Regions from separate parts of the Stenotrophomonas nitritireducens genome, predicted to be linked through region 2. Evidence: predicted binding sites of a transcription regulator. Region 2 holds the regulator's gene; the other holds the start of a gene.
The links. Region 2 encodes FliA, which starts transcription of late flagellar genes. Its sites were predicted from a motif close to TAAAGTTTNNCNNNCNNNGGCCGATAA; they were not measured.

Region 1 (15,131 bases), 210 kb from region 2:
ACCGGCAGGAAGCTGGATGCCCTGCGCGAGCTGGAGCGGCAGCCGCCGCTGCACCAGGCCGAGCGGCTGAAAGAGCTGGCCGAACGCAACCATGCCAACGGGGTATTGCTGGCGCGCCGGCGTCGCGAGGTCAACTGGGCGCTGCGCCAGCTTGGCCGCAGCGAGAACGCCCCTTCGTACGATGCCAAGGGCCAGGCCCAGACGGTGCATGCGCGGCGGCCGCTGGCCATTGCCTGATCGATGGAAAACGCGGCACCCGTGCCGCGTTCGGATGCACGCATCCGGCTATAGTGGCGGTCCGTTCCCACGTTGTATCGGCCGCCGTGACCCAGATCGACAGCTCCATTCTCACGTCCACCCCCTCATCCGCCACGTTGCGGGCGCTGGGCGAACGGGTCCAGCAGGGCATGTTGATATTCAACGGTAAATTCGAGGTCAGCGTCGCCAACGGGCTCGTGCGCGAGCTGTTCGGCGTTGACGCTGCCGGCAGCCTGGGCCTTGGCCACCAGTTGGAAGCCCTGCTGCCGCCGTTCGCGCTGTCGCAGGCACGCGAGACCGGTAGCTGGATCGGCAGCCTGCCGGTCGGCGAACGGCTTATCACCCTGCATCTGCATCAACACAGCAGCGCGGGTGAAGAGGCTTTTCTGGCCCTGTTCCAGCATGTGAACGGCCCGGAGGATTACGAGCGCGAGCTGCAGCAGCGCCATGCCGAATTGCGGCAGGCCTACCTGCGCTTGAACGGCACCCAGGAAAAGCTGCTGCAGTCGGAGAAGATGGCCTCCATCGGTCAGCTTGCCGCCGGCGTGGCGCACGAAATCAACAATCCCATCGGCTACGTCCACTCCAACCTGGGCAGCCTGCAGGAGTATCTGCGCAGCCTGTTCACCGTGATCGAAGCCTATGAGCGCGCCTTGCGCGCGCCCGATCCGAAGGCGTTGATCCCTGAGATCGACGATATCCGCGACCGCCTGGACATCGATTTCATCAGCCGCGACCTGCCGCAGCTGATGGCCGAATCACGCGAAGGCATCGAGCGGGTTACCCGCATCGTGCGCGATCTGAAGGATTTCTCGTATTCCGGGCGTGACGAGTCATGGAAGCTGGTCGACCTGCATGCCGGTCTGGAATCGACCATTAACATCATCTGGAACGAGCTCAAGTACAAGGTCACGCTGGAGCGCCGTTACGGCGAGTTGCCGATGATCGAATGCCTTCCGTCGGAGTTGAACCAGGTCTATATGAACCTGCTGCTCAATGCCGGCCATGCAATCGCCGATCGCGGCAATATCGTGGTCAGCACCGGTGTCAGCGGCGATGAAGTCTGGGTCGAGTTCAAGGACAACGGCTCAGGTATTTCGCCGGAATTGCGCCAGCGTATCTTCGATCCGTTTTTCACCACCAAGCCGGTGGGCAGCGGCACCGGGCTGGGCCTGTCGATCTCCTACGGCATCATCAACAAGCATCACGGCCGCATCGACCTGGAAAGCACGGTCGGCGAAGGCTCCTGCTTCCGCATCGTGCTGCCAACCCGGCAGCCCAAATAAGCCTCCAGCCTTGTGGGAGCGTCGTCAGCCGCGAAGCTGGCGCCGTGTCCGTGGATACGGCGTCTGCAATTTCAAAGGCCCTTTGGGCGGTTCTGCTGCTGTACCGGAATTTGCGGACTGCAGCATCACTGGCTTCGCGGCTTACGCCGCTCCCACACCTGCAGCATCAGCGGCTTCGCGGCTTACGCCGCTCCCACAAATACTGGCCGGATGCTGCTTTATGCCTGTGAAGCACCCACACCCTGTTTTTCATCATGGGTACGGAAGGCCTGGCGGATATGTTCGCGCAGGTCGTCGTCGTTCCATGGCTTGGTCAGGAAACGGTAGATGGCGCCGCGGTTGATCGCGTCGGTGACGGTATTGAGGTCGGTATATCCGGACAGCACCAGTCGGATGGTGTCCGGGTAGAGCATCTTCACCCGGCCCAGGAACTCGGTGCCACTCATGTCGCTCATGCGCTGATCGGACAGGATCACCTGCACGTCATTGATGGCCAGCAGGTCGAATGCATCACGCACATTGCCCGCCGCCAGGATGCGGTAGCCGTCACGGCGGAACAGGCGCACCAGCGAGCGCAGCACGTTTTCCTCGTCATCGAGCAGCAGCAAGGTGCGGTCAGGCCGGGTTTCGGCGAATGCCTCCGGGCGCAGGTAGCGGCGACGCAAGGTCATGCCGGCGGCATCGGTCGACATCGGTTCGCCAAATAGGTAGCCCTGGAACACATCGCAGTCATTGCGGCGCAGGAAGCCGAGTTGCGCCTGCGATTCCACGCCGTTGGCAATGACCGTCATGCCGAGCTGGTGGCCCATGGCGATGATGGCGCGGCTGATCGCCGCCTCACGGTTGGCGGCCGGCGCACTCTTGATGAAGCTGCGATCGATCTTGAGTTTGTCCACCGGGTAGCGGACCAGCGCGCTCAGGCTGGAGTCGCCGGTGCCGAAGTTGTCCAGGCACAGGCTGATGCCTTCGTTGCGCAGGTTGGCCAGCGTTTCATGCACGAAGTTGACGTTGTTGGTCAGCGCGCTTTCGTTGATCTCCAGCGTCAGCATGCGCGCCGGCACGCCGATGGACTGCAGCAGCGCCATCACTTCGGTGAAGAAGTTCGGCCGCAGCAGCTGCAGGGTCGAGACATTGACCGCAACGTTGAAGTCTTCGAAGCCCTGGTCACGCCACACCTTGGCCTGGCGCAGGGTCATTTCTAGTACCCAGGCGCCGATCTGCACGATGATGCCCAGGCGCTCGGCGGTGCGCATGAAGCGCTCGGGCACCAACATGCCGAGGGTAGGGGACTGCCAGCGCAGCAGCGCTTCCATGCCCATCACATGGCCATCGCGGGCGCTGACCAGCGGCTGGTAGCGCAGGCGCAGCTCGCCGTTGTCGATGGCATCCACCAGTTGGCGCGAGATGATGCTTTCGCTGTGCGCGCTGCTGGGCTTGTGCAGCACGTGCACATGCACCGCGTTGCCGCCTTCGCGGCCAGCCTGGTGCAGCGCATCTTCCGCCAGATCCAGCACGCCGGTGGCGGTATTGGAATGCTCAGGGCACAGGCCCACGCCGATCTTGGCGGTCAGGAACAGGGTGTAGGGCAGTACCGACAGCGGCAGCTCGATCTGCTGGCGCACCTGCTCGGCGAAATCTTCCGGTGACGGGGTCTGGCTGGTGCGCGGTACGGCTATCAGGAACTCGTCGCTGCCGTGGCGCCACAGCCTGCCACGGTCGCCGATGAAGCCGCGCAGGCGCTCGGCAATCAATACCAGGGCCTGGTCGCCGACCTCGGCGCTCATGTTCTCGTTGACCGAGGCGAAGTGGTCGATGTCCAGGTGCAGCAGCATCATCGAGGTGCCACTGCGGTTGGCCGCTTCCACCAGCACAGCCAGTTCCGGGTTGCCGGCGCCGAGGCGGGCCGGTCGCGCGTCGGCGCGGTCACCGGCAGAGGCAGGGCTGGCAGTCCACATCGGGCGGGTTCCTTGGGGCATCACGGTGTGCTTACCGCATAGGGTAGGCGCAGATCGATCCGGGTGCCTGCACCCGGTGCGGTTTCAATATGCAGGCTGCCGCCGGCGCTCTGTGCACGTTCGCGCATCACGATCATGCCCAGCCCACGCGGGCCGGCCGGATCAAAGCCTTCGCCATCGTCCACCACCTGCAGGTGCAGGTCGCCCTGGCTGCTGTCATGCAGCGACAGCGATACCTGGCTTGCACAGGCGTGCCGCAGCGCGTTGGTCAGGCTTTCCTGGGCAATACGGAAACAGGCCTGTTCCACTTCGTTGCTGGGCCGTCGCGGCAAGGCGCTCACGTCCAGCAGCAGTTCCACGTCGGTGGAACGGAACAGCAGGCCGGCCTGCCAGCGCAGCGCTGCTTCCAGGCCCAGAGCGTCGAGCTGGGGTGGACGCAGCAGCATCGACAGGTTGCGCAGCTTGATCACGGTGGTGTCGGCCAGCTCGATGATCTGGTCGATGTCATCCTGCCGGCGTGGCGTGTTGTCTTCATCGCGGGCCGCGCAGGCGGCCAGCTTCATTGCGGTGATGGCCTGGCCGATGTCGTCGTGCAGGTCACGGGAAATCGAGCGGCGCTCGTCTTCCTGCAACGAGAACAGGCGCCCGGCCATGGCCTGCAGTTCGCCATTGCTGGCGGCCAGTGCGGCGCGGCCATGCTCCAGCTCGCTGAGGTCGCGGATCACGAACAGCTGGCAGGCGCGGCCTGCGTGGTGGAGCTGCTGGGTGATGACCACGGCATGGAACGGCTCGCCGCCGGTCCGGCACAGTTGCACGGGCAACTCGCCGTTGTTCGCGGGGGGCGTGTGGGCGCTCAGATTTGTCAGCAGCTGTGCGGCAGTGTCGGTGTGACCATCGCCTATGCCCAGGATGCTGCTGGCAGCGGGGTTGGCATAAAGAACCGTGTTGCCGTCGGCCACCATCACGCCATCGGGCAAAACGGCCGCAAGCTGTTCAAATTCGCGCGGCATCCCATGGGCCACGCCATGCCACGCGTTCATCGACCACAACCGCCAGCCCAGCATCGCCAATGCCAGACAAAGTGCGAGCGTGATGAAGATCACTGTTTGCGATTGCCGTTCGACGGAAACGGCGCCGCCCAACAGCACACCCACCGTGGCCAGTGCCAGCAGCATGGCCAGACCAAGCAGCCAGAACAGGCCGGCACGGCGCGGCGGGAGCGGTGCAGGCACGGGCGCGGAAGCAGCGGGGGCCGGATCGGCTTGCATGATTGACTGAGGATTTGGGACGAGCGTCGACGCCATCTTAGCGGCTTGTGCACAAAGCGCGCGACGAAGTGCTCAATTCTGCCGACGCGGTGCCGTTATCGAATGAGTCCCCGGTTTGTCGGGCATGGAGATAGATCGCGTGGATCGCGGCGTCATTGCTAGCCTGCTTCGTCACCCGTTGAACGCAGCTGTCGTGCTGCTGGACACGGATGGGCAGCCTTTGGCTGCCAATGCCATGGCCCGTAATCTGGGCCTGCCCGAACGCCTGTCACGTTATTGCCAGCAGTTGGCCTGCGCACGCCAGCAGCTCACCCACCAGGATGCGGTGGCATGCCCGCTGCCCGGTGAAGGGCGCCGGCTGGAAGGTTGGCTGAGCGCGGTGCAATCGCCGTCGACCGAGCCGTTGGGCTATCTGTACTCCGTGGCCAGCGATACCGAGGCGCGCAATGCGCGCTGGGCCATCGCAATGGAATCGGCGGGCCACAGTCTGTGGGATTGGGACATCGTCAGCGATGCGATCGTGCGCACCACCCCAATCCATGCCAGCTCGCCCGTACCTGCGGGTATGGGGCTGCTGGATGAGGTCCATCCGGAAGACCAGCTGCAGTTGCGCCAGGCCATCGCCACCCACCTGCACGATCCACAGGTCCCGTTCGCCTGCCAGTTCCGCCTGCGTCAAGCTGACGGCAGCTGGCACTGGGTACTCGATCGTGGCCAGGTCATCGCCCGCGCCGGCGACGGCCAGCCCCTGCGCATGGTGGGCACTTATACCGACATCCAGCAGCAGAAAGCGCTGGAAGACGAGTTGCGCTCGCAACAGGCCTTGTTGCAGCGGGCACAGCGCGTGGCAGGCATGGGCAGTTGGGTGTGGGAGCCACAGCGCGGTCGTGTGCAGTGGTCCGAAGAATTTGCCGCATCCATCGGCTGGGGCGATGTCAGCCTGCCCACTGGCCGCCAATGGCTGCGCACGCTAACCAATGACGCGCGCCGGCACCTGTTCGGCAGCTGGCGGCGCCTGCTCGATGATGCCGCCGGTGGCAGTTTCGACCTGACCTGGGGCCGCGACCCGGTAACCCAGCAGCAGCTGCGCATCTGGGTGGAACTCGATTACGACAGCGCGGGCGTGTTGCAGCGGGTGCTGGGCCAGGTGCAGAACATCAGCAACCAGCGCCGCACCGATGCCTTGATCCGCTGGCGCACCGAGCTGCTCAACCGGGTCTCGGCGCTGGGCCGCATTGGCGGCTGCGAGATCGAAGTGGACACGCGGGCGATGCAGTGGACCGAGGAGTGCTATCGCATCCACGGGTTGCGCAAGGCGCCGGTCACGCTTGACCAGGCGCTGGACCTGTACACCCCGGATTCGCGTGACCTCTTCGAGGCTGCGCTGCTGCGCATCGCCACAGGTGGCCTGCCGGAACAATTGGACCTATGTTTCTACCGTCCCTCGGGGCAGCGCGTCTGGGTGCAGGTATTGATCGAGCTGGATCAACGTGAAGGCCTGCCAGAACGTTATGTGGTGCTGTTCCGCGACATCACCCGCGAGCGCGAGGCCGACGAGCGGCTGGAACTGCTGGCCCACTACGATCTGCTGACCGGCCTACCCAACCGCATGCTGCTGCGCGAGCAGGGTGCGGAGGCCATCATCGAAGCCCGCGAACGCGGCGCGGTGCTGGCGATGCTGTTCATTGACCTGGACGGCTTCAAAACCATCAATGACACGTTTGGCCACGCCACCGGCGACATGCTGTTGAAAGCGGCGGCAGCACGCCTGCACCAGAACCTGCGTAATGCCGATCTGTTCGCCCGTTTCAATGGCGATGAGTTCATCGTGATCCTGCGTAATCTGGTGGAACCGGAGGACGCAGGGCATGTGGCGCGCAAGCTGATCGCATCGTTGGCCGAGCCGCTGTACCGCGAGGATGCAACCTTGAAGGTCGGTGCCAGCGTCGGCATCGCCCTGCTGGACGAGGGCCGCAACGACTTCGACAGCCTGCTGCGCGCCGCGGATGCGGCAATGCACGCAGCCAAGGAAGCGGGGCGCAATACTTACCAGTATTACAGCCAGGATGCGCTGGCGCGCACACAGCGCCGGGTCGAGATCGAGCATGCGCTGCATGGCGCGGTCGAGCGCGACGAGTTCAGTCTGGTCTACCAGCCACTGGTGCATGCCAACGGCGACCCGGTTCCGTCAATCGAGGCCTTGCTGCGTTGGAACAGCGGCCGGATCGGCGTGTGCAACCCTGCCGAATTCATCCCCATCGCCGAGAAATGTGGCGAGATCATCCATATCGGTGACTGGGTGCTGCGCGAGGTCTGCCGCCAGGCAGTGGTCTGGCAACAGGCCGGCCTGCAGTTTGATCGGGTGGCAGTGAACGTGTCCGCGCTGCAGCTGCGCGACCGCGGTTTTGCCGAACGTGTTGTCAGCATCTGCCAACAATCTGGCTGGCCTGCACAGCGGCTGGAACTGGAACTGACCGAATCGGCGTTGATCCGCGACACGGACGCGCTGCGGCAGTGCTTTGACGTGTTCGAGCAGCACGGCATCCCGCTGGCCGTGGATGACTTCGGTACCGGTTTTTCCAACCTGCATTACCTCAATCGTTTCCCTGTGCAGCGGCTGAAGATCGACCGCAGCTTCGTGCAGGGAATGCTGCACGATGCCGGTACCGCCGAAGTCACCCAGGCCATCGTGCACCTTGGCCATGCCCTGGGCATGCGCGTGGTGGCCGAGGGTGTCGAGACACTTGCCGAGGCGGCCATGCTCAAACAGCAGGGCTGTGACGAGCTGCAGGGCTACCTGTACTCACGGCCGCTGCGGCCTCGCGAGATGGTGCAATGGCTGCGCAGCGGCCCGGTCGAACTGTTGGATATGCCGCCTGTCACGGCGATCAACGCCATCAGCGCAACCCACTGAGCTCCGCCAACATCATCAAGCCCGGCTACACAACAGGTAGCCGGGCTTTTGTGTATGCGTGGATGTCAGCTGGCGGGCGCGTCGAACGATGCGTGCCCGTGACGTTCCGCCTCGTGCAGCCTGCCGCGGCGTGGCGCGCAGAAACGGGGGCGGCGCAACAACGTAGCCCGGGTAAGCGCAGCGCACCCGGGAACTTCTTCCGGCGCCGGTGATGCCCACAGCGCACCCGGGAAGCGCGGCGCTGCTGGTCTCGCAAGTGTCTGCCTGAAGCCCCGGGTGCGCTGCGCTTACCCGGGCTACGTTGCTGTCCTGGCTGCGGCTTCGGTAGGGTTGGATGCTCGAAGCGCGGAGCGGGCGGCGGCGCGTATGCCCGGAGGCTTTACGGAACCGACAGGTCCCAGTCCACGCTGCTGCTCAGCCATTCGTTGCTGTCGCTGCTGCGGGTTTGCAAGTGCGCTTGCTGCTCGCGCGTCGCACGCAGCAGTGCCAGTTCCTGCTGCGCGCAGTGCTCAAGCTGGGCAAATTGTTGGCGACGATTCAATGCGACGTTCGCCGGCAATGCGGGCCGCGCCTCGGTGCTGCTCGGCTTCGCCGATGACGTCGTCGTAGGGAGCGTGCTGGGGCGGGGCAGGGTGGGCATGGTTCAGTGCGGCAAGAGCAACGGCAAAGCCCCGGCCAAAGGCCGGGGCTGGGGTACGGGCCGGATGCGGGCTGGAATCAGAACAGTTCCACCGTGCCTGCACCCATGCTCTGCTGCGACACCGGCTTGTGCGGCGGACGCTCCCACTCAACCCGCATTTCGCGCAGGCGGCTGCCGGTGCAATGCAGGGCGGTGATCATCTCGCCGTCGAACACGCCGCCATTGCGATGCAGCAGTTCCTGTAGGGCGACCGCTTCGCGGTTGATCGCACCCAGGCGGTCAAGATGGGTGTGCACCCCGCCCAGGGCCTGGGTGGCGATGTCTTCGAACTGCAGGGCGCGCACGGCCTCGGCCACGCTGCCGTCGATGGCACGGCCGCATTCGGAGATCTCGCGCATGCCGTCACCGAGCGAGGCGTTGATGGCTGCCACGCTGTCCAGCATCGAGGCGGCTTCGGTACGTGCTTCACGCGACCGGTCCATATCGCGCGAGGCCATGTGGGTGACGGTTTCGCGCACCTTGGCAATGGCGTCCTTGGAGCTGTGGGCCAGCTTGCGGATCTGCTCGTTGAAGGTGGTTGAGCGCTCGGAAAGGTTGCGCACCTCGTCGGCCACAACCGCAAAGCCACGCCCGGCTTCACCGGCGCGCGCGGCTTCAATGGCGGCATTCAAGGCCAGCAGGTTGGTCTGGTCGGCAATGGACTTGACGTCTTCGAGCAGGGCAAAAATGCCGTCCAGGTGCTGCGCCATCTGGTCGATGTGCTGCACGGTGTTGCTGCTCTGGCCGCTGACCTGTTCCAGCGCCTCGACCAATTGTTCCATCTGGTGACTGGCGTTCTGGGCGAAACGCGCCACATCGACGCCGCTGCCGCCTTCATCGCCGGCACGGTCGACAATGCGGGCCAGTGCCTGGCTCTGCTGGCGCGATTTGCGGCTCATCGCGTCGAAGCTGCTGCCCAGCCCGCCGACGGCCTGCCGGATGAGCTCGCGGGCACGTTCGATCTCGCTGCGCGAGCCGTCGATCTCGTTGCTGACGAAGCTGCGCAGCTCATTGAGCAGCTGATCCTGCTCCTTCAACACCTTGGCGTGCTCGGGCGAGCGCTGGGCTTGCGTATGCACGCTCCACCAGGCGAACACCAGCCAGCTCAGCACCATGGTGGTCAAAATCGCCCACAGCGCTGCCGAAGGCCAGGACAGGGCAGCAGCGACCACGACCAGAAGGGTGAGGACCAACGGGGCTGCCAAACGGATTGCTATACGTGAATACATGGACGTTCTCGGGAGAGTCACGAATGCAGTATCGGCAGTAGCCGTGGGGTCTTTAGCCCGCTGCGGTGAATCCCCGGAGGTTTTGCGATGCAGGCCCGCCGCCGCCGTGGCGGCGGGCCTGCATGGGTCAGCGCAGGCGCCGCTCGATGGCTTCGAGCATGGCTTTGCGCGAGAACAGGAAATCCCAGTAGGCACCGCCCAGCTGGCGCCAGAGCACGGCCGAGCGCACCGCCGCCAGCAGCAACGCGCGGATCTCGGACACCACCATCGCCTGGCCCAGGTAATGCGGGTTGCCTTGCACCATGATGCGCGGCTTGAGCTGGCTGATGGTGTCGGCGTACAGCGCACCCATCGCACTCAGTACGTCCGGATGGCTGCTGTCGCCGCGTTCCTGGGCAATGCTGGCAGCACGCTGGATCCCGGCCTCTACCTTGTCGATGGTGGCGCCTTCCCGCACGAAACGGCGTTCCAGCTGCATCACCGACAACGCCAGCCGTGGCAGCAACGCATCTTTGCCCTGGTTGCGGAAGTAATCACGCAGCAGGCGCAGGCCCGGTTCGAGCTGGGTGGCGCTGCCGTACACGGCCGCCGGCGAGCTGGCGTCGATACGCAGCACGCTGTCCATCGCGGTGCGCACGATGGCGCTTTCCGAATGGCCGGTTTCGGCGATGCGGCGCACCTGCTGCAAGGCCTGGGCAATGCCGGCCAAGGCAAGTACGCGGTCATCGATAGAAAAAGTCATGGTCATCTCTCAAGGGGTAACAGGAGCCGCCAGACGGCGCTCCAAAGGTGCATCGGTTGCGGCGATCACCGCGCCGCCCAGGCATTCCATACCGTCGTACAGCACCAACGATTGACCCGGGGTGACGGCGCGTTGCGGGCGCGCGAAGTGCACATCCAGCGTACCGTCATCGCGCACCGTGACCGTGCAGGCCTCGTCCGGCTGCCGGTAGCGGGTCTGTGCGGTGCACGCGAAGCTGCGTGCGGGCGGGCTGCCGGCAATCCAGTGCATGGTCTCGCTGCGCAGCCACTGTGACTGCAGCCAGGGGCTGTCGTGGCCCTGGTCGACATACAGGATGTTGCGGGCCACATCCTTGCCCACCACGAACCACGGTGCCGCCGGGCGGCCGCGCACGCCACCGATGTTCAGGCCTTCGCGCTGGCCCAGGGTGAAATAGAACACGCCGGGGTGACGGGCGATGACCTGGCCATCGGGGTCCTGGATCTCGCCTTCCCGGGCCGGCAGGTACTGGCCCAGGAACTCGCGGAAATCACGTTCGCCGATGAAACAGATGCCGGTGGAATCCTTCTTTGCATGGGTCGGCAGGCCGGCGTCGCGGGCAATGCGGCGCAGCTCGCTTTTCTCCATGTGGCCGATCGGGAACAAGGTAGCCGCCAGTTGGGCCTGCCCGAGCTGATGCAGGAAATAGCTCTGGTCCTTGCCGCGGTCGGCGCCACGCAGCAGCCGCCAGCGGCCGGCGGACTGGTCCACCTGGGCGTAGTGGCCGGTAGCGATGCGTTCGGCGCCCAGCTCGCGGGCGGCATCCAGGAAGTGCTTGAACTTGACCTCGCGGTTGCACAGCACGTCCGGGTTGGGCGTGCGGCCGGCGGCGTATTCGGCCAGGAAGTGCTCGAACACGCCCTGCCAGTATTCCGTCGAGAAATCGCGGAAGTGGAAGGGGATATCCAGCCTCCCGCAGACTGCCACCGCATCGCGCCGGTCATCCTCGGCGCGGCAATGGCCGCTGCCATCATCGGCCCAGTTCTGCATGAACAGGCCGGCGACATCCAGGCCTTGCTGGACCAGGGTGAGCGCGGCCACCGACGAGTCGACCCCGCCGGACACGCCCACCACGATATTCGGATTGCTCACGGTGCCACCTGTCGCACGATCGAAAGCGGGTAACGCTGCCCGGCCAGCCAATCGGAGATCGTCTGCCAGACCAAGGGGCTGCGCAGTCGCGCCATGTCGGCCTGCAACGCCACCGGGCTCATCCACAGCGCCTGCACGATACCCACATCGAGCGCTTGTTCGGGATGGTGCTGCAGCGGTTCGGCGGCGAAGGCGAAGCGCAGGAACGGCGTGCCATCGGCCGCCGTCCACTGGTAACTGCCGATGAAACCGGTGAGCTGAACGTCCCAGCCGGTTTCCTCGCGGGTTTCGCGCACCGCCGCCTCGAGCAGGCTCTCGCCCGGCTCAAGATGACCGGCCGGCTGGTTCAACACCCGTCGGCCGCCTTTTTCTTCTTCCACCAGCAGCAGCTGCCCTGCGCGGGAGACCACGGTGGCCACGGTCACATGTGGCGCCCATCGCTGGGACTGCAAAGCATTCACGCTCAGTACTCGTCCTTCGACGTCATTTCCAGCTCGATCGCATCGGCGCTCTTGGCGGCCGCGTCGATGGCATCGGAGATGATCTCGGAACTGGCATTGGCGTCCACCTTGACCACGAACATCGCCACGTCGCCCTGCTTCACCCAGCCGCCGAGCTTGGAATCGTTGGAATCCTCCAGCAGGCGGTTGGCCACCAGTGCCGGGAACTGCGGGCTGCTGGACTTGTAGCCCGGCGACCAGATCTCGCGGACCTTGTGGCTGCCATAGGTTTCCACGTTGGAGCGCACGAACACCAGCTGGGTACGGTCGTCTTCCATTTCAAAGACCAGCTGGTAGTCGCCATCGCTGTCCACCTCGTACTTGTACTTGAGGGTGTCCAGTACGCGGCCGACGGCCGGATCCGCCTCGCCGGCGAACGCGGTGCCTGCGGTAGCGGTGGCCAGGGCCAGCAGAGCGATGCTGATTACAGACTTCTTCATGTTTTCCCCAGTTGTAAGGATTTGGTCAGGTAAAGGAGGGTTAGCCAGCAAATTGTGCGGGGGCAGGGGGGGCTGCGTCCAATGCCCAGAGGCTGCCACACAGACCGGCTATAATTGGGCAATGTCCCAGAAGACCCAACACGATAGCGACCATGGCCTGCTGGTCGCCCCCGGCAAGCCCGAGGTGGCGCCCCCGCCGCAGTACCAAGTGATGCTGCTCAACGACGACTACACCCCGATGGATTTCGTGGTGACGGTCCTGCAGAGCTTTTTTTCGATGGACATGGACAAGGCCACCCAGGTGATGCTGCATGTCCATACCCGCGGCCGTGGCATCTGCGGTGTCTATACCCGCGAGGTGGCCGAAACCAAGGTCGCGCAGGTCAACGAGTTCTCGCGCATGAACCAGCATCCGTTGCTGTGCACGATGGAACGCGCCTGAGCCCGTCACAGGTGCCCGGTAGGGGGGGGCTGTCCGGCTGCCTGATCGACCAGACTGAGTGCACGCGCCGCAGCGGCGGCAAAGCCGCTGTGCGGGCGCTGTTTGGGGTCAGCGCAGATGGAACGATTTGTCCTGTAAGTTGCCTGCGTAACGGCTGATCGGCCTGTTCGGGCCTTGAAACTGAATGCAGAATTCACGGTGAGCGCTGTTTTATCGTCATTACTGACGTAGCGTCTACATCATCGTAGTTAGGGTGCTGGAAAAAGCGATCCCAGGCCGCATATTGTCTCCAACCGCAACCGGAGTGCCTTATGTTCAGTAAAGACCTCGAGCAGACCATTGGTCAGTGCTACAAGCGCGCCCGGGAAGCCCGTCACGAATACATGACGGTTGAACATCTCTTGCTGGCCCTGTTGGAAAACGCATCGGCACAGGCTGTGCTGAAAGCATGTGGCGCGGATCTAGAGCGCCTGGGAAGGGAGCTGGAAAAGGCGATCAACGCCTCGGTCTCGCTGTTGGCCGAAGACGACGGCCGCGACACGCAGCCTACGCTGGGTTTCCAGCGCGTACTGCAGCGGGCCGTGTACCACGTGCAGTCCTCGGGCAAGAAGGAGGTTACCGGTGCCAATGTGCTGGTGGCGATCTTCGGCGAAAAAGAATCGCACGCGGTTTATTACCTCAATCAGCAGGATGTGACCCGGCTGGACGTGGTCAATTACCTGTCCCACGGCGTGGGCAAGAGTGGCGACGACCCGGAAATGTCCTCCCCGCTGGAAGGCGAGGGCCGGGTTGAAGGCGCTGATGGCGAAGGCAAGGGCGACTCGCTCAACGAGTTCGCCAGCAATCTCAACGAGCTGGCCAAAGCCGGGCGGATCGATCCGCTGGTCGGCCGTCGCGATGAGATCGAACGCACCATCCAGGTGCTGTGCCGCCGCCGCAAGAACAACCCGCTATACGTGGGTGAGGCCGGCGTGGGCAAGACCGCCATCGCCGAAGGCCTGGCCAAGCGCATCGTCGACGGCGAGGTGCCGGACGTGCTGGCCGATGCGGTGATCTACTCGTTGGATCTCGGCGCGCTGGTAGCGGGCACCAAGTACCGTGGCGACTTCGAGAAGCGCCTCAAGGGCGTGATCACTGCACTGAAGAAGATCCCCAACTCGGTGCTGTTCATCGACGAGATCCACACCATCATCGGTGCCGGTTCGGCTTCCGGTGGCACCATGGATGCGTCCAACCTGATCAAGCCGGCACTGGCCTCGGGCGAGCTACGCTGCATCGGCTCGACCACCTTCCAGGAATACCGTGGCATTTTCGAGAAGGACCGTGCGCTGGCGCGGCGCTTCCAGAAAATCGACATCGTCGAGCCGACCGTTGGCGAGGCCTACGAGATTCTCAAGGGCCTGCGGCCGAAGTACGAAGCACACCACAGCGTGACGTATGCCGACGATGCCTTGCAGGCAGCGGTGGACCTGTCGGTCAAGCACATCGCCGACCGGCTGTTGCCGGACAAGGCCATCGATGTCATCGACGAGGCCGGCGCACGCCAGCGGCTGTTGCCGGAAGGGCAGCGCAAGGAGCGCATCGACATCGAGGAAATCGAAACCATCATTGCCAAAATGGCGCGCATCCCGGCCAAGCAGGTCACTGCCAGTGACAAGGATGTGCTGCAGCACCTGGAGCGCAATCTGAAGATGGTGATCTTCGGCCAGGACCAGGGCATTGAGTCGCTGACCTCGGCGATCAAGCTGTCGCGCTCCGGTCTGGCCAGCCCGGACAAGCCGATCGGCAACTTCCTGTTCGCCGGCCCCACCGGCGTGGGCAAGACCGAGGTGACCCGTCAGCTGGCGTTGCAGCTGGGTATCGAGCTGGTGCGCTTCGACATGTCCGAGTACATGGAGCCGCATTCGATCAGCCGCCTGATTGGTGCCCCTCCGGGCTATGTCGGCTTCGACCAGGGCGGCCTGCTGACCGAGAAAATCGTCAAGACGCCGCATTGCGTGCTGCTGTTGGACGAGGTGGAGAAGGCGCATCCGGACATCTTCAACATCCTGTTGCAGGTGATGGACCGCGGCGTGCTCACCGACACCAACGGCCGTGAGGCCAACTTCAAGAACGTGATCCTGGTGATGACCACCAATGCCGGTGCCACCCAAGCTGCACGTCGCTCGATTGGTTTCACCAAGCAGAACCATGCCACCGACGCGATGGAGGTAATCCGCAAGAGCTTCACCCCTGAGTTCCGCAACCGCCTGGATGCGGTGGTGCAGTTCCAGCCGCTGGGCTTCAG
Region 2 (15,131 bases):
CCTTGCCTTCGGATTTCTTGTCGGCGGCCGACTCGGTGGTCAGCATCAGCATTGGCGTGAACTTGTAGTCCGGCAGCTGGCGCAGCTCGCGGATCAGCGCGATGCCGTCCATGTTGGGCATGTTGACGTCGGTGACCACGGCGTTGAAACGCTGGCCCTTGGCGCGGCCCAGGGCGACGGCGCCGTCCTCGGCTTCTTCAACCGAAAAGCCGGCTGAGGTGAGGGCGAAAGAGACCATCTGGCGCATTGACGCCGAGTCGTCCACCACCAAGATTCGTGCGCTCATGCAGCGTTCTCCACAGATTTCGTTGTGTCAGGGGTTGCTTCCAGACCCAGGGTCCGGAGGACACCGAGCAGGCGCGCGGCGTCACGGAAGGTATCGGTAGCGTTGTCAAAGACGGTGCCATGGCCGGCCTGCTGGCGCGCCAGCACAAAGGCGCACAGCACCTGCATCGCGGCGGTGTGCACACGGCCTACCTGGCCAGCATCCACGCGCAGCTCACCGGCCTGCGGCAGGTGGGTTGCCAGTTGTTGTTTCAACTCGCTGGTGGACTCGATGCCGAGATCCTGCGCCAGGGCCACAGTGCTCATCATTGCTCCGAACAAACGTTACTGGGAGAGATAGCGGCGATAGGCCTGCGATCTTTAGGGCTGCGATGCGCTGCAGCAGATAGTGTTAACCGGCGCACGGTTTTGGCTTTACCCCCTCCCTTTCGCGCAGCGAAGGGGAGGGTTGGGGAGGGATAGCTTTTGACTGTGTAGAGCCGAGCCATGCTCGGCTGGGGCCTTACCGGTAAAGCTTCTGCCGAGCATGGCTCGGCACTACCTTTGCCTGCTCCGCTTTGCTTCGCAAAAGGGAGAGGCTTGGAGCAACAGCAACAGCAACAGCACCCCTCCTCATTCCTCCCCTTCGCTGCGCGAAAGGGAGGAGGTTTGGAGCGACAGCGACAGCGACAGCAACAGCAACAGCAACAGCAACAGCACCCCTCAATTCTCCCCTTTGCTTCGCAAAAGGGAGGAGGCTTGGAGCAACAGCCCGCCCAAGCTGCATCTGGCAAGCAGGCGAAGCGGCACTCAGCGCAGCAGGCGGTCCGCGTCGAGCAGGATCATCGGTTGCTGGCCGACGCGGGCGATGCCGCGGAACAGCTCGTTTGAAATCTGGCAGATGCGTGCGGTGTCCGGTGGCTCGATCTGCGAGTCGTTGAGGTTGGCCACGTCTTCTACCGCTGATACGCGCAGGCCCAGGGTTTCGCCGTTTTCTTCCAGCACGACGATCCGGGTCTGCGCGTCCTCCGGGGCGCTGTGCACCTCCAGATGTCGGCACAGGTCCATCACCGGCACCACCTGGCCGCGCAGGTTCATGATGCCCAGCATCGCCGGGCCGGTGCCGCGCAATGCCAGCAAGGGCACCGGCAGCACCACTTCCTGCACCTTCAGCAGTTCCAGCGCATAGGTCTGCTGGCCGCAGCGCAGGCGCAGCCAGCGCGAACTGCGCTCGGCGGCGCGGCGGTGCTGCGGGCTGCTGGCCGGGCGCTGCGCCTGTGCCTGCAGTTCCTGCCAGGTGCTGGGGCGCGCGTCTGCGGCCGGCGTGTCCAGGGCGCGTACGTTGGGTGTGCTGCGCGGCGGCGCAGGCGGTGGCGCTGGCAGGCCGGCGGCGGTCGCAAACGCGGCCTGCAGGCTGGCGCTGTCGCTGTGGGCAAGCTTGCGGCTTTCAGCCGGGCCGGTTTCGTAGATGACTTCGTCCGGCAGGTCGTCCCAGGTGGGCGCGCGGCTGGCGTTGGCAGCATTGGTGGCGGCCATTGCATCGTCGAATGCAGCCTGCAGGGCGGCACTGTCTCCGGGCATGCTGGGTGGCGGCTGCGGTGCCGCAGCGGCCTTGGCTTGCGCTTCGGCCAGGGCAGCTTCGAACACCGCTTCCAGCTCGGCGCTGTCACCGGGTGCTGCAGCTGCTGAGGGTTTCGCGGCCACGGCAGGTGCGACGGCCACAGGGTCTGGCACCGCTTCGAGCAGCAGTTCGCCCAGATAGTCGTCCAGTACGTCGTTGCTCATGCGGCGCGCTCCAGCTGCGCGGCCTCGTTGAGCAGCAGCCATTCCAGCGCGCGACGGTAGGCGGCCATGCCACGCCCGGGGTAATCATCGCCAAGCAGCGGTACGGTCAAGGCGGTGGGATTGCAGATGCGGGTGTCGATTGGAATCGCATCTTCCCAGACGCGCTCCCCGTGCCGGTCCTGCATCAGCTTGAGGGTTTCGTTGCCGGCGCGGGTGCGGCGGTCGAACAGGGTCGGCAGCACCGAGATCGGCAGGGCGCGCTTGCGCGAGCGCTCCACCATCTCGCCGGTGCGGACCATGCCGTCCAGGCCGTGCAGGGCCAGTGGCTCGGCCTGGGTTGGAATGATCAGGCGATCGGCTGCCGCCAATGCATTGATCATCAGCAGGCCCAGCGTCGGCGCGCAGTCGAGCAGGATGTAGTCGTGTTGTTCGCCGTGTCGCTGCAGCGCCTGCTGCAGGGCCAGGCCCAGGCCCGGCTGGTTGGCGCTGCGCCTTTCCAGCGTGGCCAGCGAGGCCTGCGCGCAGAGATAGTCCAGGCCGGGGATGTCGCTGTGCCGGGCCAGTGCGCTGATTTCATGCGGTGGTGCGGCGAACAGCTCCTGCACGCCCTGCGGCACCGGCTCGATGGGCACGCCGAAGGCGCGGGTCAAGGAGGAATGGGGGTCCAGGTCGATCAGCAGCACCTTGTGGCCGCGCGCGGCCAGGCCGCGCCCCAGCGACAGGGTGGTGGTGGTTTTGCCGACGCCGCCTTTTTGGTTGGCAATGGCCCAGATGCGCATCAGTGGACTCCTTCAATGACCGCCGGTACTGCGCTGCGGACGGCCGCTGCGGCGGGTGCGCCGCCACTGTCGTCACCGCCGCTGGTACTGGCTGTTGTGTTGCCGGCGGCAGGCAGATCGGCTGCTGCTGCCGAATCGGCGAGGATGATCACCATCACCCGCCGGTTGCGGTTGCGCCCTTCGGGCGCGTCGTTGCTGTCGCGGGGGCGGAACTGGCCGTAGCCGACCATGGCCAGCCGTTGCGGCTGCACGCCGTGGTCGGCGAACAGGTGCACCACGCTGGCCGCGCGTGCCGCCGACAGTTCCCAATTGGACGGGAACTGCGCGGTCGCGATCGGCAGGTTGTCGGTATGGCCTTCCACGCGGACGCCGTTGGGGGCATCGAGCAGAACATCGGCCAGTGTGCCCAGGGTCGTGCGGGCGCTCGCATCCAGTGCCGCCGAGCCGGTGCCGAACAGGATGTCGCTGTTGATCTCGACCTCGATCCACAACTCGGTGCGGCGCACGCTGATGACGCCCTGCTTGACCAGCGGTGCCAAGGATTTGCTGAGCCGGTCGGCGATCTGGTTGAGCTGGCGCTCGGCGCGCTGCAGCTGGTCCTGGTTGTGCGCCGAGACCGGCATGCGCATATGCGAGGCCATCGATGGCAGCTGGGTGGGGTCTGCGAGCGCGCCGCCGGTCATGCTGGGCGCGCGGATCACCGAAGGCGAATCGAAGCCGCCACCCTGCACCTGCTGGTTGCCGACCTGGACCTGGCTGATGGTGCGCGGAGCGCCACCGAAGGCAGTGGTCAGGGCATCGGCCATCACCCGGTACTTGCCTTCGTTCAAGGACGAAATGGCGTACATCACCACGAAAAACGCAAGCAGCAGCGTCATCAGGTCGGCATAGGGAATGGCCCATGCTTCGTGGTTGGCGTGCTCTTCGTGGTGCCTGCGACGGGCCATGGTTCAGTTCACGAAGCCGGCCAGGCTGTTTTCGATATTGCGCGGGTTCTCGCCCTGGGCAATGGCGATCAGGCCTTCGATGATCATTTCGCGTTCGCGGCAGCTGCTGGCAATCACGCCCTTGAGCTTGGCCGACACCGGCAGGAACAGCAGGTTGGCCGAGGCGATGCCGTAGATGGTGGCGGTGAATGCGGCAGCGATGCCGTGGCCGAGCTTGCTCGGATCGGCGAGGTTCTTCATCACCGCGATCAGGCCGAGCACGGCGCCGATGATGCCCAGGGTAGGGGCGTAGATGCCCATGCCTTCGAACACCTTGGTGGCGGCCAGATCCTGTTGTTCCTGGCTGCCCAGTTCGATTTCGAGCATGTGCCGGATGGTGTCCGGCTCAACGCCGTCAACCACCAGTTGCAGGCCCTTGCGGATGAACGGGTCGTCCTGCAGCTCAACCTGCGGCTCCAGGCCAAGCAGGCCCTGGCGGCGGGCGATGTTGCTCCAGTCCACGATCTGCTGCACCAGCGCGCGGGGGTCGCTGGCCGGCGGGCGGATCACCCAGCGCACGATCTTGAAGGCGTGTTTGAACACCGCCGGCGAGGTGTGCAGCAGGATGGCCGCCAGGGTGCCGATGATCACAATCACGAACGCAGCCGGTGACCACAGCGAGGACAGGCCGGCGCCTTTGAGGATGCTGCCACCCACCAGCGAGGCGAGGGCGAGGAAAAGTCCAATGATGCTGAGTCGGTCCATGGTGCGTATATCGGCCTGGTTGGAGCGGTCTTGAATCGGGGGCTTTGCTTGAGCCCCTCTCCCGCACGCGGGAGAGGGGTTGGGGTGAGGGCGGTGTTGGAGCAGTCTTGAATCGGCGAGGCTTTGCTTAAGCCCCTCTCCTGCGGCAGCGGGAGAGGGGTTGGGGTGAGGGCAGCTTCAAGCTTTAGAAACTAAAAGCGCCCCTCACCCGCCCCGTCTTCGCGGGGCGCCCTCTCCCGCAGGCGGGAGAGGGGACAGTCGGGATCGTGGCCCCAGTTGGATTGCGAGATTGCAGGGGTTGCGGACGGCTTGCGTCTGCATCGCTCACCCTTGCCCCCCGCGCAGCCCATCCACGTCCAGGATCAAGGCCATGCGGCCGTCACCGATCAGGGTGGCGCCGGCATAGCCGTTGAGTCCGCGCAGCGCGCGTGGCAGCGGTTTGATCACCACTTCCTCGCGGCCACGTACCTGGTCCACCACCAGCCCGAAACGGGCCTCGCCCATCTGCAGCACGACGATGGTGAGCAGCGTCGAAGGTGCCGGGCTGACCCCCAGCCACTGGCGCAGGTCCAGCAATGCCAGGGTGTGGGATTTGCGGTCCAGCACGGCGCGGCCGTCGAACCAGCCCAATGAGGTGGCCGGCGCATGCAGCACTTCCATTACCCGGGCCAGCGGCAGGGCGTAGACATCCTCGCCGGCCTGCACCAGCAGGGTGGGCAGGATCGCCAGGGTCAGCGGCACGCGGATCAGGAAGCGACTGCCACGGCCCAGTTCCGATTGGATCTGGATCTGGCCGCTGAGTTCGCGGATGCGTGACTGCACCACGTCCATGCCGACGCCACGGCCGGAGATGTCGGTGACTTCCTGCTTGGTCGAAAAACCGGGCAGGAACACCAGGTGCAGGCATTCTTCGCTGGTCAGGCGGGCGGCGGCTTCGGGATCGATCAGGCCCTTGTCGCGGGCCTTGGCGCGCAGGCGCTCCGGATCGATGCCGGCGCCATCGTCCTGTACTTCGATACTGACGTAGTCGCCTTCCTGCTGTGCGGACAGGCGCACCCGGCCCATCCGGGGCTTGCCCTGTGCTTCGCGCAGCTCAGGCGATTCCACGCCATGGTCGATGGCATTGCGCACCAGGTGCACCAGCGGGTCGGCCAGCGCTTCGACCAGGTTGCGGTCCAGCTCGGTATCGGCGCCGATCAATTCCAGGTCGACCTCTTTCTGCAGCGAGCGGGCGACATCGCGGGCGACCTTCGGAAAGCGCGAGAACACCTTGCCGACCGGTTGCATGCGGGTACGCATGACCGCCGACTGCAGGCGTGCGGTGGCGATATCCAGGGTGGACACAGCGCGGTCCAGTTCCTCGTCCTTCAGGCGGGTGCGCAGGGTCTTTAGCCGATTGCGCGCCAGCACCAGCTCGCCGATCAGGTTGACGATGGCGTCCAGGCGTTTGGTGTCGACGCGTACGGTGTGCTCGGGCTCGGCGGCTTTGGCAGCTGCTGGTTTGGCGGCCGCCGCAGCAGGGCGAGCCGGGACAGCAGCGCGCGGTGGCGCTGCTATCGGCGCGGGCGCGGGGGTTACAGCAGGCGCGGCCTGCAAGGCGACGGCGCCAGGTGCGGCACCGCCGTGAAGCTTGTCGAGCAGTGCTTCAAATTCGTCTTCGTCGATCAGCCCGTCGTCGGCCTTGGCCGTGATGGGCTGGGCGCCGGGCGTGCCGCTGCCATGCAGTTCATTGAGCAACGCTTCGAATTCGTCTTCGCTGATCAGCTCGCTGTCGCTGGCTGCGGCGGCAACCGGGGCGGCTGCCACCACCGGCGCGTTGCCGACATCGAACTGTGCGATCAGCGCGGCCGGTGCATGCTCCGGATCGGTGCCGGAGGACACCGCATCGAGCATGGCCTGCAGCCAGTCCAGCGATTGCTGGGCGGCATCGAAATGATGCGCCAGCAGTTCGGCCTTGCCGGCGCGGGCCATGCCCAGGGTTTCCTCGGCGGCGTGGCACAGCTCCACCATCGGATGGATCGCCAGAAAACCGGCGCCACCTTTGAGTGTGTGGAAGCCGCGGAACACGGCGTTGAGCTGCTCGCTATCGTGGGGCGCCTGTTCCAGCGTCACCAGCTGCTCGCCGAGGCGATCCAGGATCTCCTGCGCTTCGAGGATGAAGTCGGCGGCGATGTCGTCGGCAAAAGCACTCATGGCTTACAGCCCCAGGTCCGAGAGCAGGTCGTCGGCATCGACCTGCGAGACGGCATGGCGGTCCAGACCGTTGACGGCTGGGCCGGCCAAGCCCTGGTTGCGGGCGTCTTCTTCCGGGGGCGGCAGACCGAGCGCACCAAAACCTTCATGCACGCGGCGGACGATGCCGACCACGCGACGGATGATCTGCCCGGTCAGGTCCTGGTAGCTCTGGGTCAGTGCTACCTCGGTGAGGTTGTGGCGGATGCGTTCGAGGATTTCGCCCTGATCGGCATTGAGCCCGTCGGCACGCAGGCGTTCGGTCAGCGCACGGCATTCCTCGGCCAGGTCCAGGGTGCGGTGGGTGGCCTGCTCGGTCATTTCCACCACGTGGTCCAGGCGCGCGCAGGCGTCGTCCAGCTCGCCGGCTTCACTGGGCACGCTGGGCAGTTCGCCCAGTGCCTGGCCCAACTCGCGCGCAAGCCGGCCCAGGCCGGACATCATCGGCTGGGTGCGCAAGGCGGCCAGCGCGTCGATTTCCCGGCGCCAGCCGGGCTCGTCACCGCTTTCCAGTGCGGCAAGTGCGTCCTGCAGGCGTTGCACCAGGGCCGATTTGTCGTTCAGGGCTTCCCCGAGGCCGTCCATCAGGCGCTCGCTGCCAGGCGTTCGAAAATCTTGCCGAGCTTTTCTTCCAGCGTCTGTGCGGTGAACGGTTTGATGATGTAGCCGTTCACGCCGCTCTGTGCGGCCTCGATGATCTGCTCGCGCTTGGCTTCAGCGGTGACCATCAATACCGGCAGGGTCTTGAGCTTGGCGTCGTTGCGGATCGCCTTGAGCAGCTCGATGCCGGTCATCACCGGCATGTTCCAGTCGGTGACCACGAAATCGAAGGACTGGCTCTGCAGCAGCGACAGCGCGGCATGCCCGTCCTCGGCTTCGGCGGTATTGGTGAAGCCCAGGTCGCCGAGCAGGTTCTTGACGATGCGACGCATCGTCGAGAAGTCGTCAACGATCAGGATGCGCATGTTCTTGTTCAAAAGACTTTCCTCTTCATGGTTCCTCGAGGCCGGCGTCGGCCGCCTCGAAAATCTTCAGCCGCCCGCGCAGGCGCAGCATGGCTTGGCCGTGGATCTGACAGACGCGGGATTCGCTTACGCCCAATACCGCGCCGATTTCCTTCAGGTTCAATTCCTGCTCGTAGTACAGCGACAGCACCAGCTGTTCGCGCTCGGGCAGCTGGCCGATGGCCTTGCCCAGCTCGGCACCGAACTGGCTGCGCTCCAACACCTGCTGCGGATTGGGGCCGCCTGTGGTCGGGGTATCCAGTTCGCCCTGGTCTTCGATGCGCGACTCCAGGCTCAGCACCTGGCCGCGCGAGGCGTCTTCGACCAGCCGCATGTAATCAGGCAGCGGCAGCTCCATTGCTTCAGCCACTTCGCTGGCGCTGGCCGAACGACCGGTGCTCTGCTCCAGGCGGCGGATGGTGGCAGCAGCGTCACGGGCACGGCGGTGCACCGAGCGCGGCACCCAGTCGCCACGGCGGATCTCATCGATCATCGAGCCGCGGATGCGGATCGAGGCATAGGTTTCGAACGAGGCGCCCTGTTCGGCGTCGTAGCTGCGCGAGGCTTCGATCAGGCCCATCATGCCGGCCTGGATCAGGTCGTCGACCTCGACGCTGGCCGGCAGGCGCGCGGCCAGGTGGTGGGCGATGCGGCGGACCAGGTCGGCGTGGCGGGCGATGCAGTCGTTGGCCGCGCTGCGCTGGACCTCCCGGTATTGGGCGGCTGCATTGTTCATGCCTTCACCTTCTGCTGGATGATGCGTTCCAGGAAGAACTCAACGCCGCCGCGCGGGGCGGTTGGGGCTTGCCAGCGCGCGGTGCGACGGGCGATTTCGTTGATGGCCAGCGAGGCTGGCGCGGAAGGGTAGAGCTTGACCACCGGCTGCTGGCGCTGCACCGACAGCCGCAGCCAGTCGTCCTGTGGCACGCAGCCCAGGTAGTTCAGCGAGACATCGATCAGGAATTTCTCGCAGACCCGCACCAGCTTTTCGTACAGGGCGCGGCCTTCGTTCGGGTCGCGGACCATGTTGGCCACGACCTGGATGCGGTCCACGCCGCGCTCGCGCGAGAGCACCTTGATCAGTGCGTAGGCGTCGGTGATGGAGGCCGGCTCGTCACAGACCACCACCACGGTGTCCTGCGCGGCCTGGCAGAACGTCAACACGCTGTCGGTGATGCCGGCGGCGGTGTCGATGATCATCACGTCGAGGTCGCGCTCGAGCTCGGAGAACACATTGACCAGGCCGACATGCTCGGCCGGCTGAAGTTCAGCCATGTGCCGGCGGCCGGACGCGGCCGGCACCACCAGCACGCCGTTCGGGCCTTCGATGATGACTTCTTCCAGCGTCGCGCGCCCGGCGACCAGGTCGGCCAGGGTGTGCTTGGGCTGCAGGCCCAGGACCACGTCGATGTTGGCCAGGCCCAGGTCGGCGTCCAGCAGCAGCGTACGTTTGCCCATGCCCGCCAGTGCCACGGCCAGATTGGCCGAGACATTGGTTTTGCCCACACCGCCCTTGCCGCCGGTCACCGCGATGGTGCGTACCGGGCCGGCCGGTTCGTGTCGGGTCGCCGACAGCGGGAAGGTGTTGGTCAGCTTGGCGTACTCACGCGACTGCATTGTTCAACTCCGGGTTGCAGGGCATATCGGCCGCGCGGCGCAAATCTTCAAGGCGAAGTACGAGATTTGCGGCAGAGGCCCGATAAAGGTCTTCCGGGACGTCCTGGCCGTCGGTCACCCAGGTGATCGGCAGGCGGTGATCGACCGCCACCGACAGGGCCGAACCGAAGCGGCCGGTCTCGTCCAGCTTGGTCAGCACCACGCCCTGCGGATTGGCGGCGCTGAAGCGGCGCACCACTTCGTCCATGTCCTGGAAGGCGGTGTTGGCGGGCAGCACCAGCAGGGTGCGGATCTGGCCGGCGGCGCGCAGCCACTGCAGCTGGGCGGTGAGGGCGCGGTCGCGCTGGCCCAGGCCGGCGGTGTCGATCAGCACCAGCTTGTAGTCGGCCAGTTTCTGCAGCAGCTGGTTCAGATCGGTGCCGCTGTTGGCCTCGTGCACGGCGATGCCGAGCTGGCGGCCAAAGCCGTAGAGCTGCTCGCGGGCGCCGATGCGCTGGGTATCGGTGGTGACCAGGGCTACGTCGCGGGCGGCATGGGCTTCGGCAAAACGCGAGGCCAGCTTGGCGATGGTGGTGGTCTTGCCGGCGCCGGTGGGGCCAACCAGGGCGATGATGCCACCGGTTTCCATCGGGTCGACCGGGGCAATCGGCAGCTTCTTGGAAATCAGCCCCAGCATCAGGCCGCGGGCACGGCTGGGATCAATGTCGGCCGGAATCTGGGTGGCGACGTCGCGGGCGAGGCCGGCGTCGAAGCCGTACTCATCCATCAGGTCCAGCGCATTGGCGCGCACCGCGCTGCCACGCAGGCGTTCGTCGGTGAAGCGGTTCATCTCGCGCTCGATCAGGTGGCGCATGCCGGCCACTTCCTGGCGCAGCTGGCTGAGTTGTTCGTTGTCGCGGGCGGCCACGGCCGGACTGGTCGGCACGGGACTCAGTGCTGCAGTGGCAGCTGCCGCAACCGGCGCGCCAGGCTGCATGGTCGCATGCAGCGGCTGGGCGGGTTCCACCACGGTAACGGGAGCTGCCACTGGCGCAACGGCGGCGGCTGCAACCAGGGCATCGCTGGATGGGGCGTGCATCGCGGCCGCAGCCGGCAAGGCCGGTGCGGCGACGGGCGGCGCGCGGGTCGGCTCGGGCAGCGGCGGATCGATCACGAAGCGGGCACGCTCAACCGGTGCCGGCGGTGCGATGGTGACGGCGGCAATGGCGTCGGCAAAGCTGGCCTGCGCGGTGCTGGCTGCGACCGGTGCCGGCGCAAGCGGTGCGATGGCGGCGCCGCTGCCGGCAGGACGGAATGCCGGCACCACCGGCAGTTCGTCGGCGCTGGCCGGCTGGGTGGCAAACAGGCTCTGTGCGACGGCTGGCTGGCGCGGTGCGGCCGGTTCAACCTCAGCCGAGCGCAGCAGGCCGGCGAAGCGGCTGCCCGGTGCCAGGTCAACGCTGCTGTCGATGGAGCGGCCGGTAGCGCCCACCGCCGAGCGCGCCAGTGCGGCGACGGCCGAGGTGGTGGCGGTGACCGGTTCCGGCTCCGGCGTCTTGCGGCGGGTCATCGCGGCCATGATGGCTTCGGCGGCACTGCGCGGCTTGGCCGGTGCCGGCGGGGCCGGGCGGGTCGCTTCCAATGCCTGCTGTACCGCGGTTTCGTCGTAGTGTGCGGCCGCCACGATCTCGACACCTTCCTCGATCCGTCGATTGGACAGGATCACGGCATCGGGACCGTGTTCTTTGCGCACGAGGTTCATGGCGGTGCGCATGTCAGCGGCGACGAAACGTTTGATCTTCATGCTTTGGTACCGGGAGTGGGGTTGCGGTGAAGGAGGGGCGTTGGCGATGTCATACATGGCGTGGCGGGCTCCTTCTTGCGGAATGGGTGCGGGCTGCAGCTGGTGTCTGGTTTCCGTCGCCGGCTGGGCGGCCGGCGTCGGTTTTCGGCGTGCCTCAGCTGATCGTGCCGACCAGCTTCAGGCGTTTGTCTTCCGGCACTTCGCTGTAGGCCAGGACCGACAGCGAGGGAACGCTGTGGCGGACCAGGCGCGCCAGCGCGGCGCGGACCGGGGCCGGTACCAGCACAACCGCAGGCTCGTTGCGGGCCTCCTGCTTGCCGACACATTCGGCAAGACTCTGGTGGAGGCGTTCGGCGAGACCGGGTTCCAGTGCGGCACCATTGCCTTGTGTTGACTCCTGCAAGACCCGTTCCAATTGCGGGTTGAGGGTGAACACCGGCAGCTCCGGCGAGGAGCCGGCGATTTCCTGCACGATGAAGCGGCCCAGGGTGTTGCGTACTGCGGCGGTGAGCGCGGCCGGATCCTGAGTGACTGGTGCGGCTTCGACCAGCGCCTCGGCGATCTTGCGCAGCTGGCGGATCGGGATGCGTTCGACCAGCAGGTTCTGCAGCACGCGCGCCACGGTGGACAGCGGCAATGCCTTGGGCGAGAGGTCTTCGGCCAGCTTGGGCGCGCTCTTGGCCAGGGTGGCCAGCAGCTGCTGCACTTCCTCGTGGCCCAGCAGTTCCGGCGCGTGCTCGCGGATCAGGTGCGACAGATGGGTGGCCACAACCGTAGCCGGGTCGACCACGGTGTAACCCAGCGATTCGGCGTGGGCGCGCTGGTGCGGCTGGATCCAGGTGGCATCCAGGCCGAACGCCGGGTCCTTGCCGGCGATGCCGTCAAGCTTGCCCATGGCGCTGCCCGGGTCCAGTGCGAGCTCGCGATCCGGGTGGATGTCAGCGGTACTGACCGGCACGCCATGGATCAGCAGGCGGTAATGGGTGGCCGGCAGTTCCAGGTTGTCGCGGATATGCACCGGCGGGATCAGGAAGCCCATGTCCTGGGTGAGCTTGCGGCGCACGCCCTTGATCCGCGCCATCAGTTCGCCGCCTTGGGTCTTGTCCACCAGCGGAATCAGCCGGTAACCGACTTCCAGGCCCAACGGGTCCACCGGCCGCAGTTCGTCCCAGGTCAGTTCGGCGGTCGGGGCCGGTTGCGGCTGGCCCAGTGCGTTCATGCCGCCTTCGGTGGCCGCAGTGGCGCTGGCTGCCGCGTTGGCAGCAGCGCTGGTTTCACGTTTCCACAGTTTCCAGGCAATGAAGCCCAGAATCACTGCCAGGCTGAGGAAGGCAAGGTTGGGCATGCCCGGCACCAGGCCGACCAGGCCGATGATGCCGGCGGTGATGGCAAGTGCGCGGTACTGGCCGAACACCTGGCCCATCATCGCCTCGCTCATATCCTGCGAGCGCGAGGCACGGGTGACCAGCATGGCCACGGCGCTGGAGACCAGCAGGGCCGGCAGCTGCGCCACCAGACCGTCACCGATCGACAGCAGCGTATACGTGGCGGCAGCGTCACCGAAGGCCATGTCATGCTGCAGCACGCCCACGGCCAGGCCGCCGAGCATGTTGATGAAAAGAATCAGGATGCCGGCGATGGCATCGCCACGGATGAACTTGCTGGCGCCGTCCATCGCGCCGTAGAAGTCGGCTTCCTCGCGCACTTCTTCGCGGCGCAGCTTGGCTTCTTCACGCGTCAGCAAACCGGCGTTGAGGTCGGCGTCGATCGCCATCTGCTTGCCGGGCATGGCGTCCAGGATGAAACGCGCGGTCACTTCCGACACGCGCCCGGCACCCTTGGTGATGACCACGAAGTTGATGATGGTCAGGATGGCGAACACCACGATGCCGACCGCATAGTTGCCACCGATCACGAACTCGCCGAACGCGGCGATCACCTTGCCGGCGGCGTCATGCCCGTTCTGGCCGTTGAGCAGGATCACCCGGGTCGAGGCCACGTTCAGCGCCAGCCGCAGCATCGTGGTGACCAGCAACACGATCGGGAAGATGGTGAAATCCAGTGGCCGCCGCACATACACCACGGCCAGCAGCACCAGCATCGAGATGGCGATGTTGAGGGTGAACAGCGCGTCCAGCACCGGCGCGGCCAGGGGCACCACCACCATTGCCAGCAGTGCCAGCACGATCAACGGCGCGCCCAGCCCGTGGCGCAGCATGTCCAGTGCGCGGCGTGCGGAGAAGCCGGAAGTCTGGCTGCTCATCGGGCGTCTCCCTTGCCGAATTCATCGATATCGATGGACGCCATCTGCGGCATCGGGCCGGTGCGCCATTGGCGCAGCTGGTAGACATAGGACAGGACAAGGGCAACAGCCGAATACAGTCTCACGGGGATTTCCTTGCCAAGTTGGCTTTCCCGATACAAGGCCCGTGCCAAAGGCGGTGCCGAGACGATGGCGACCTTGTTGCCGTCGGCCACCTGGCGGATGCGCAGGGCCATTTCATCGACACCGCGGGCGACCACCGTGGGGGCGTTCATGCGCCCGCTCTCGTACTTGAGGGCAACCGCATAGTGTGTGGGGTTGACCAGGACCACGTCGGCGGTAGGCACGGCCTCGTTCATCCGGCGCTGCGACAGCTGCATCTGCATCTGCCGGATGCGGCCCTTGACCTCGGGGCTGCCCTCGCTTTCCTTCATCTCGCGGCGCAGCTCTTCGCGGGTCATCTTCAGCTTCCGCAGCCAGTTCCACTTCTGGTACGGCGCATCGATGGCGGCCAGCAGCGCCATGGCGCCGGCGGTGGCCAGCAGGAGCTTGAGGGTGAAACCCAGGCCGCGGCCGATGGCGCTTTCCAGCGGCAGATGCAGTAGCCCGCGCAGGGCATCCACACCGTGCCAGATGCACAGGCCGGCGGCAGTGCCCACAAAGACCACGCGCAGCAGCGATTTGACCAGCTCGGCCAAGGCCTCGGGGCCGACCAGGCGCTTGATCCCGCTCATCGGGTTCATGCGGTTGAAGTCCGGCATCATCGCCTTGCTGGAAAACCGCAGCCCCCCCATCAGCACCGGGGCGATGAAACCGGCGGCCAGGCACACGAGCAGCAACGGAGTAAAGGCCAGCATCAGCTGCAGCAGCATCCAGCCGGCGTGGCCGAACAGGGCGTTCGGGGTGTCCAGCAGGCCGGGTTCGGGCGAAAGCGCGGCCTTCATCCATTGCCGTGCCGAACCGCCCATGGAGTCAGACATCGCATACAGCGCCAGCACCGCGGCGACGAAGACAGCAGCGGTGGCCAGCTCGCGTGAACGCGGGATGTTGCCTTGCTCGCGGGCTTCGCGCAGGCGTTTTTCGGTGGGGAGTTCGGTTTTTTCCCCGGCCTGTTCGTTTTCTGACATTGCCTGGCATGGAAGAAGGGTTCTTCCAGGGCCGTGCAAAAATCATTCCAAACCAGGGTTTGGGTAGTGCCGAGCCATGCTCGGCAAGGGGCTTTGCCGATAAAGCCCTTGCCGAGCATGGCTCGGCACTACAGATTGGGCTTTACCGGGAATGCCCCTGCCGAGCGTGGCTCGGCACTACGGGGCTCTACTCGGGGCTGGCCTGGAACGAGGCCAGCCGTGCTTCCATTGCCGCGTGCTGGACGTCGCCGCCGTGCAGGCGCATGAAATTCTCTGCGCTGACCGGGCGGCCCAACAGATAGCCCTGCAGATGGTCACAGCCCAGACGCTCCACGTAGGAGCGTTGGCCCTGGGTCTCGATGCCCTCGGCAACCACCTCCAGATTCAGCGCATGGCCCAACGCGACGATGGCCGAGACGATCACCACGTCCTCGTCGCTGTCCTCCAGCGACATCACGAAGGCCCGGCCGATCTTGATCTCGGTCGCCGGCAGTCGCTTCAGGTGCAACAGGCTGGACACGCCGGTGCCGAAATCATCGATCGAGATGCCCACTCCCAGCCCGGCGATGCCGCGCAGCACCGCAAT

Region 1: a site for FliA is predicted at 9,618-9,644, ahead of BCV67_RS19070 (methyl-accepting chemotaxis protein). Genes of this name have one in related genera too.

The regions. Positions count from the first base shown of each region.
Region 1 is NZ_CP016756.1:4,467,707-4,482,837, forward strand. It holds gene BCV67_RS19040 (flagella protein) at 1-237, shown strand, start outside; gene BCV67_RS19045 (sensor histidine kinase) at 324-1,544, shown strand; gene BCV67_RS19050 (EAL domain-containing protein) at 1,763-3,499, opposite strand; partial or broken gene BCV67_RS19055 (ATP-binding protein) at 3,520-4,500, opposite strand; gene BCV67_RS19060 (bifunctional diguanylate cyclase/phosphodiesterase) at 4,892-7,681, shown strand; gene BCV67_RS19065 (hypothetical protein) at 8,061-8,321, opposite strand; gene BCV67_RS19070 (methyl-accepting chemotaxis protein) at 8,399-9,589, opposite strand; gene hflD (high frequency lysogenization protein HflD) at 9,717-10,331, opposite strand; gene mnmA (tRNA 2-thiouridine(34) synthase MnmA) at 10,341-11,462, opposite strand; gene BCV67_RS19085 (NUDIX hydrolase) at 11,459-11,923, opposite strand; gene BCV67_RS19090 (hypothetical protein) at 11,926-12,402, opposite strand; gene clpS (ATP-dependent Clp protease adapter ClpS) at 12,524-12,844, shown strand; gene clpA (ATP-dependent Clp protease ATP-binding subunit ClpA) at 13,156-15,131, shown strand, end outside.
Region 2 is NZ_CP016756.1:4,262,415-4,277,545, forward strand. It holds gene BCV67_RS18200 (response regulator) at 1-286, opposite strand, end outside; gene BCV67_RS18205 (STAS domain-containing protein) at 283-591, opposite strand; gene BCV67_RS18210 (chemotaxis protein CheW) at 1,075-2,049, opposite strand; gene BCV67_RS18215 (ParA family protein) at 2,046-2,828, opposite strand; gene motD (flagellar motor protein MotD) at 2,828-3,775, opposite strand; gene BCV67_RS18225 (flagellar motor protein) at 3,779-4,519, opposite strand; gene BCV67_RS18230 (chemotaxis protein CheA) at 4,844-6,712, opposite strand; gene BCV67_RS18235 (protein phosphatase CheZ) at 6,716-7,336, opposite strand; gene cheY (chemotaxis response regulator CheY) at 7,336-7,728, opposite strand; gene BCV67_RS18245 (RNA polymerase sigma factor FliA) at 7,742-8,491, opposite strand; gene BCV67_RS18250 (MinD/ParA family ATP-binding protein) at 8,488-9,372, opposite strand; gene flhF (flagellar biosynthesis protein FlhF) at 9,359-11,155, opposite strand; gene flhA (flagellar biosynthesis protein FlhA) at 11,310-13,418, opposite strand; gene flhB (flagellar biosynthesis protein FlhB) at 13,415-14,545, opposite strand; gene BCV67_RS18270 (putative bifunctional diguanylate cyclase/phosphodiesterase) at 14,733-15,131, opposite strand, start outside.